Regions from separate parts of the Allobosea sp. 29B genome, predicted to be linked through region 2. Evidence: predicted binding sites of a transcription regulator. Region 2 holds the regulator's gene; the other holds the start of a gene.
The links. Region 2 encodes HrcA, which represses chaperone genes, less so after heat shock. Its sites were predicted from a motif close to GTTAGCACTCNCNNNNNGNGAGTGCTAAC; they were not measured.

Region 1 (4,040 bases), 1.7 Mb from region 2:
GGCCGCCGGAGAAGACCGTGCCGCCGAAATGCGCCTGCGGATCGAAACCCTGCTTGCGCAGGAAATGGGCGGGGAAGGCAAAGCCCGAGGTCGAGTTCGGATCGGCGAAAGCGAAGCTCTTGCCCTTGAGGTCGGCGATCGTCCGATAGGGGCTGTCGGCGCGCACGACCACGACCGAGTAGTAGCCCTCCTGGCCGTTGTTATCGACATCGCGGAACAGCGGCTGCAGCTTGTCGCCGAGCACGCGCCGGCCGAGCGAATAGACCGCCGGCCCGAAGCGGGCGAATTCGAGCTGGTCGGCGCGCATCGCCTCGACCAGCCCCGCATAGTCGCTGACCCGGTAGAGCTTCACCGGCACGCCGAGCTTCTGCGCGAGATAATCGACCACCGGCTGGTTCCGCGCGACGGCGGTCGCCTCGTTCTCCGCCGAGGACACGCCGAAGCGCACCTCCTTGATCGCCTGCCGCCAATCCTGCTGGGCAAGGGCGGGCAAGACGAGGCTCGAAGCGGAGCCGGCGAGCAGCAGGCGGCGGGTGATCATGATCGGGTCTCCGAAGGAAACCCATCCGATCAGCAGGCGGCGTCAGCGCCGTTACGATGCGATGTCGGTTGCGCGACGCGCCGGCAAACGAAAAAGGCCCGGCTTGCACCGGGCCTTCGTATCGATCGAGCTTGAGAGCCCGGACTTCTTATCAGAAGTCCATGCCGCCCATGCCGCCGCCGCCCATCGGGGGCATCGGGGCGTCCTTCTTCGGCGCCTCGGCGATCATCGCCTCGGTGGTGATCAGCAGGCCGGCGATCGAAGCCGCGTCCTGGATCGCCGTGCGCACGACCTTGGTCGGGTCGATGATGCCGGCCTTGACCAGGTCGCCGTACTCGCCGGTCTGGGCGTTGTAGCCCCAGGCGTAGTCCTTCGACTCCAGCAGCTTGCCGATCACGACCGCGCCGTCACCGCCGGCGTTGTCGACGATCTGGCGGGCCGGAGCAGCGATCGCCTTGCGGACGATCTCGACGCCGGTCTTCTGGTCGTCGTTCTGGGTCTTGATGCCCTTGACCGAGGACAGCGCACGCAGGAGGGCGACGCCGCCGCCCGGCAGGATGCCTTCCTCCACCGCAGCGCGGGTGGCGTTCAGGGCATCGTCGACGCGGTCCTTCTTCTCCTTGACCTCGACCTCGGTCGCGCCGCCGACGCGGATGACCGCGACGCCGCCGGCGAGCTTGGCCAGGCGCTCCTGGAGCTTCTCACGGTCGTAGTCCGAGGTGGTCTCCTCGATCTGCGCCTTGATCTGCGCAACGCGGCCCTCGATGTCCTTCTTCTTGCCGGCGCCGTCGATGATCGTGGTGTTCTCCTTCTCGATGCGCACCTTCTTGGCGCGGCCGAGCATGTTGAGCGTCACGGTCTCGAGCTTGATGCCGAGGTCTTCCGAGATCATCTGACCGGCGGTCAGGATCGAGATGTCCTCGAGCATGGCCTTGCGGCGGTCACCGAAGCCCGGAGCCTTGACGGCCGCGACCTTCAGGCCGCCACGGAGCTTGTTGACGACGAGCGTGGCGAGAGCCTCGCCCTCGACGTCCTCGGCGATGATCAGGAGCGGCTTGCCGGTCTGCACGACTGCCTCGAGGATCGGCAGCATCGCCTGGAGCGACGACAGCTTCTTCTCGAAGATGAGGATGTAGGGGTCCTCGAGCTCGGCGACCATCTTCTCGGCGTTGGTGATGAAGTAGGGCGAGAGATAGCCACGGTCGAACTGCATGCCCTCGACGACGTCGAGCTCGGTCTCGGCGGTCTTGGCTTCCTCGACGGTGATGACACCCTCGTTGCCGACCTTCTGCATGGCGGTCGAGATCATCTTGCCGACCGACTCGTCGCCGTTCGCCGAGATGGTGCCGACCTGCGCGACTTCCGCGTTCGAGGTGACCTTCTTGGAGTTCTTCTTGAGGTCGGCGACGATGGCCTCGACGGCCAGGTCGATGCCGCGCTTCAGGTCCATCGGGTTCATGCCGGCCGCAACCGACTTGGCGCCTTCACGGACGATCGCCTGGGCGAGCACGGTGGCGGTGGTGGTGCCGTCGCCGGCATGGTCGTTCTGGCGCGAAGCGACTTCGCGGACCATCTGAGCGCCCATGTTCTCGAACTTGTCGGCGAGCTCGATCTCCTTGGCGACGGTGACGCCGTCCTTGGTGATGCGCGGGGCGCCGAACGACTTCTCGATCACGACGTTGCGGCCCTTCGGACCCAGCGTGACCTTTACGGCATTGGCGAGGATGTCCACGCCGCGCAGCATCTTGTCGCGGGCGTCGGTGGAAAAGCGAACTTCTTTGGCAGCCATGAGACTACTCCTGATTGAACTCTACGGACGGGTGGGCGTCTGGCTGCTCAGCCGACGATGCCCATGATGTCGGATTCCTTCATGATCAGGAGATCCTGGCCGTCGATCTTGACCTCGGTGCCGCTCCACTTGCCGAAGAGGACGCGATCGCCCTTCTTGACATCGAGCGCAACCAGCTTGCCGGCTTCGTCGCGGGCGCCAGGGCCGACGGCGACGATCTCGCCTTCCTGGGGCTTTTCCTTGGCGGTATCGGGGATGATGATGCCACCCTTGGTCTTCTCTTCGCCATCAAGGCGACGGACCACAACGCGGTCATGCAGCGGACGGAACTTCATGGTTCTGTCTTCCTCTCGGTCTTATTCTGGACGGACTCGATAGCGGCCCGTGAAAGGGGTCTGTTAGCAGTCTCAGCAAGTGAGTGCTAACCGACGTCGCGGAGATAGGCGCGGGGTCTGCCGGAGTCAAGGAAAGCGCTGCGCAAAAGGTGAACGCGACGACCGGCCGCCATCTGCGCTGCTGCGGCGGCACGTTAAACCGGCTATCGTGGCGAGATGACGACGCCGGTAGCCGACCTCAAGCTCGACGACATCGCCCGCTCCTGCGTGGTGCTGCATGTGCGCATGACCGCACGGGCCGTGACCCGCGCCTATGACGAGGCGATGCGGCCGAGCGGCCTGAAGATCACCCAGTTCGTGCTGCTCTCGGCGCTCTCGACCGGCGCTTGGCGCTCGGTCACCGAGCTCGCCGACCGTTTCGCGCTGGAGCGGACGTCACTGACGCGCAACCTGCAACTGCTCGCCGCCGAGAAGCTGATTGAGCCGGTCGATTGCAAGGGCAGGGCGCTGACCTATGCCGTGACCGAGAAGGGCCGCGCCGCGATCGAGGCGGCGATCCCTTATTGGCGCGCGGCGCAGGACAGGATCGAGGGCGGGCTCGGCCAGGAGCGCTGGAGCGAGACGCGCGACAATCTCAGGACCATCCGGCGGGCCGCGAGGGAAGTCGGCTGACCCCGCACTGGCTGGCTTGACCGCCATCCAATTCCATCTCTATCGTGCATCTACACGATAGAGATGGAGCGCAGTCATGTCCCGCCAGGTCGGTGTCGTCAGCCGTGATGTCCTGCTGGCGGAGGACGGCGCATCCTTCCTGCGCGGGATCGTCGAGGGACGCCATCCCGGCCCGCCCTTCGCCGACGCCATGGATTTCGATATCGCCGAGGTCGAGGAGGGCAGGGTGGTCTTCGTCGGAACGCCCTCGCCGCGCTTCTTCAATCCGCTGGGAACGATCCATGGCGGCTGGACCGCGACGATCCTCGATTCCGCCATGGCCTGCGCCGTGCATTCGACGCTGCGGGTCGGCGAGGGCTACACCACGCTGGAGATGAAGCTGAACTATGTCCGCCCGGTCATGCCTGCCAGCGGCCCGGTGCGCTGCGAGGGCAAGCTGATCCATCGGGGCGGCTCGGTCGCGACCAGCGAGGGCAAGCTGATCGACGCGCAAGGCAAGCTGTTGGCGCATGGGACGGAGACCTGCATGATCTTCGGTGCGAAGGCGGGAGCGGGGCGCTGATCGGAGCGCCGCACCTGCCGGTGGGCAGGAGCGGCTCGTGACATTTGCGCCATTTACCGACGCGGCCGTCGAAGCGAGATTTCGAGCGCTGCCGGAGCCACTGCGGCCGTCCCTGTTGCGCCTGCGCCAGATGATCCTCGA
Region 2 (4,040 bases):
GGCCGCCCGCGCCGGTGATGACGAAATTGGCGTCGGTCTGCGCCCCGGAATCCTCGACATAGTCGAGATCGATCACGGGATTGCCGGCGACGATGCCGCAAGAGACGGCGGCGACATGATCCTTCAGCGGATTGGCGCCTTTCAGCATCCCGCGCCCTTCCATCCACTTCAGCGCATCGTGCAGCGCGACCCAGGCGCCGGTGATCGAGGCGGTGCGGGTGCCGCCATCGGCCTGCAGCACGTCGCAGTCGACGACGATCTGGCGCTCGCCGATCGCGGTCAGGTCGACCACGGCGCGCAAGCTGCGCCCGACCAGGCGCTGGATCTCCTGTGTCCGGCCCGAGGGCTTGCCGGAAGTGACCTCGCGGCGGGTGCGCTCATGGGTGGCGCGCGGCAGCATCGAATATTCGGCGGTGACCCAGCCCTTGCCGGTGCCGCGCAGCCACGGCGGCCCCTTTTCCTCGACGGTGGCGGCGCAGAGCACCTTGGTCTCACCGAAGGTGACCATGCACGAGCCTTCGGCATAGCGCACCACGCCGCGTTCCAGCGTGACCTTCCGCATCTCGTCGGCTGCGCGCTTCGAGGGTCTCATCGTGTCTTCCTGTCTTTTGGAGTCGGCGGCTTGTAGGCGCTTAACCGGAGTGCGGCAAGGCGAACGGGCCTCGGAGCCTCTTGGGACTTGATCCGTCTGCCCGCGAAGGGGACAATGGGCCATGGAATTGAGGTTGTTCGCCACGGAATGAGCGCCCATACGCGCCCTGAGATACCCGGCGGCCTGGTCGAGATCGACCAGCGCTCGCGCGAGATCTTTCGCCAGATCGTCGACGGTTACCTGACCACCGGCGAGCCGGTCGGCTCGCGCAACATCGCCCGGCTGCTGCCGATCGCGCTGTCGCCGGCGACGGTGCGCAATGTCATGACCGATCTGGAGACCGCCGGGCTGATCTACGCTCCGCACACCTCGGCCGGGCGGCTGCCGACCGAGCGCGGTCTGCGCTTCTTCGTCGACGGCATGATGGAGGTCGGCAATCTCACCTCGGACGAGCGCGGTCGCATCGAGGCGCAGATCAGGGCTGCCGCCAGCAACCGCTCGCTCGACCAGACGCTGACCGAGGCCTCGGCCTTACTGTCGGGCCTGTCGCGCGGCGCCGGCGTCGTCGTCACCACCAAGGCCAACGCCCGCCTGCGCCATATCGAGTTCGTCCGGCTCGATGCCGGCCGCGCGCTCGCCGTGCTCGTCGCCGATGACGGCACGGTCGAGAACCGCATCCTGGCGTTGCCGGCGGGCCTGCCGGCGTCGGCGCTGGTCGAGGCCGGCAACTTCCTCAACGCTCGCATCGTCGGCAAAACGCTCGACGAGCTTCGCCGCGAGATCGCCGACAGCCGCACCCTGATGGAGCGTGAGCTCGACGAATTGACCGCCCGGCTGGTCGAGACGGGCATCGCCACGAGTTCCGGCCCCTCCAGCGACCGGCATCTCATCGTGCGCGGCCAGGCCAATCTGCTCGAGGATCTGAAGGCACAGGAGGACCTGGAGCGCATCCGCCTGCTCTTCGCCGATCTGGAGACGCAGACCGAACTGATCGACCTGCTCTCGCGCGCCGAGGCGGGTGACGGCGTGCGCATCTTCATCGGCTCGGAGAACAACCTGTTCTCGATGTCGGGCTCCTCGATCATCGCCGCGCCCTTCCGCGATGGCGGCCAGCGCATCGTCGGCGTCGTCGGCATCATCGGCCCGACCCGGCTGAACTACGCCCGGATCGTGCCGATGGTCGATTACACCGCCAAGGTGGTCGGGCGCCTGCTCGACGGTGGCAGATGAGGCGGTGGCTGCGGGCCGGCGCGATCCTGGCGGGAGTGCTGCTGATGACCGGAGCGAGCGAAGCACAGACTGGCCTGCTCGAAGCCGCCGGCCGTGGCGATCTCGCCGCCGTGAACCGCCTGATCGCCGCCAAGGCGGATCTCGAACAGCGCGATGGCCAGCGTCAGACCCCGCTCCTGCTCGCCGTTGCCGGCAACCATGTCGCCGTCGCCAAGGCGCTGCTGGCGGCAGGTGCGAGCCCCAATGCCCAGGCGGTGAACCAGGACACGCCCTGGCTGCTCGCTGGCGCCAGCGGCCGCACCGAGATCATCGCGGCGATGCTGCCGCTCAAGCCGGACCTCACGATCCGCAACCGCTATGGCGGCAATGCGCTGATCCCGGCCTGCGAGCGCGCCCATGTCGAGACCGCCAAGCTGCTGCTGACATCAGGCATCGACGTGAACCACGTCAACAATCTCGGCTGGACCTGCCTTCTGGAGATCGTGATCCTCGGCGATGGCGGCCCGCGCCATCGAGAGGTGGCCAGGCTCGTGCTCGATGCCGGCGCCAACCCCAATCTTGCCGACAAGGATGGCGTCAGCCCACTCCAGCATGCCCGCAAGCGCGGCCAGAGCGAGGTTGCCACGCTGGTCGCGGCGGCCGGCGGGCGCTGAGCTTTATTCCAGCCAGTCGGTGATGAAGCGCTCGCTGGCGTGGATATCGATCGATTCCAGCGTCTCCGGCCCGAGGCTGCGGAACTTGTGCGGCACGCCGGCCGGCACGACCAGGATTTCGCCCGGTCCGGCCTCGATCTCCCGGTCGCCGATCGTGTAAAGCGCCCGCCCGGCGCGCACGATGAAGGTCTCCGGATAGGGATGGCTGTGCAGCCTTGGCCCCTTGCCGGGCTCGGCCCGAACGAAGATCAGCGAGACCTCGCCGCCGAAACGCTGGACTTCGCCATGCCATTCGTCGGGCGTCTCAGCCCAGTCCTCGCGGGCGATGACGCGCGGCGCGGGCTCGTCGGCCATCTCAGCCGCGCGCCGCAATCGCCGCCGCGGCGCCCGCCATCACACCGCCGGTGACACGGTTGATCCGGCGCATGGTCTTCGGGCTCGACACCAGCCGCCGCGCCCGGTCGGCCAGGAAAGCGTAGCCGAGCAGGGTGGTATTGATGATCAGCGTGGTCAGGGCGACGATCTCGGCGAAGGCCAACGGCGTGATCGCGTTGAGGTCGACGACCAGCGGCAGGATCGAGACGAAGAACACCATCACCTTGGGATTGCCGAGCGTCAGCGCGAGGCCGCCGAAAAACAGGCGCAGGCCTTCGCCACTCATCGGCGGCTGGTCCTCCAGGCTCTTCACCGGGGCGGTCCAGAGCTTCCAGGCGAGATAGATCAGATAGGCGCAGCCGGCATATTTGATGGCCAGGAACAGGCCGTGGAAGCTCTGCATCAGCACGGACAGGCCGAGGACCGAGAAGGTCAGCCAGACCAGGTCGCCGGCAGCGATGCCAAGCACGAAGGGCACCACCCGCCGGAACCCGGTCGAGAGCGAGCGCGCCACGATCGCGGCGATGCCCGGCCCCGGCGAGGCGACGGCCAGGAAGTAGACACCGGCGAAAACCAGAAGCCCGGCGAGATCCATCGAGCGTTGCTCCCTGATATCGGCTTGTAGCGGCCAGATTAGCAGCCTGCGCCGGATGTGTCCCATCGCCTTGCGTGATGGGAGAGATCAGCCGCTCTGGCGGATGCGTCCGCGCTTCTCGGCGCGCGCCTTGCCCATCGCGCCAAGGAAATCCCCGATCGATTGCTCTAGCGCCAGCGATTGCGACGAGGTCGCTCGGACGCGGTCGTCGACCTGCCGGGCGAGCGCAGCCGCTTCGCGCGCGAGGCCCTCGACCAGCGCGGCATGATGCGCGATGGCGTCGACGCCGGAGGACGAGCTTTCGGCGCGCTCGGCGATCGACCGGATATGGCTGGCCTGCCCCGCGACCGACTCGGCGACGACATCGGCACTGTCCTGCAGCGTCTGCATGGTCTGGCCGAGCCCGCGCACGGCCTCGCCGATGGCGCGCCCGGCATCGACGACCTCGCCGACGCCCTGGCGGATGGTTTGCGTTGCGTTGTTGGTGGCCGCGGCGAGCGATTTGACCTCGGCGGCGACCACCGCGAAGCCCTTACCGGCTTCTCCGGCGCGAGCCGCCTCGATGGTCGCGTTGAGCGCCAGCAGGTTGGTCTGG

Region 1: the regulator HrcA is predicted to act here: its motif matches at 2,728-2,756, upstream of groES (co-chaperone GroES).

What each region holds. Positions count from the first base shown of each region.
Region 1 covers NZ_LR733817.1:3,912,047-3,916,086, forward strand. Annotated here, with positions in the region: gene phnD (phosphate/phosphite/phosphonate ABC transporter substrate-binding protein) at 1-541, opposite strand, end outside; gene groL (chaperonin GroEL) at 693-2,330, opposite strand; gene groES (co-chaperone GroES) at 2,378-2,665, opposite strand; gene GV161_RS18985 (MarR family winged helix-turn-helix transcriptional regulator) at 2,882-3,337, shown strand; gene GV161_RS18990 (PaaI family thioesterase) at 3,414-3,899, shown strand; gene GV161_RS18995 (DUF1801 domain-containing protein) at 3,937-4,040, shown strand, end outside.
Region 2 covers NZ_LR733817.1:2,195,038-2,199,077, forward strand. Annotated here, with positions in the region: gene rph (ribonuclease PH) at 1-592, opposite strand, end outside; gene hrcA (heat-inducible transcriptional repressor HrcA) at 740-1,822, shown strand; gene GV161_RS10750 (ankyrin repeat domain-containing protein) at 1,819-2,475, shown strand; gene GV161_RS10755 (cupin domain-containing protein) at 2,479-2,829, opposite strand; gene GV161_RS10760 (LysE family translocator) at 2,831-3,445, opposite strand; gene GV161_RS10765 (methyl-accepting chemotaxis protein) at 3,533-4,040, opposite strand, start outside.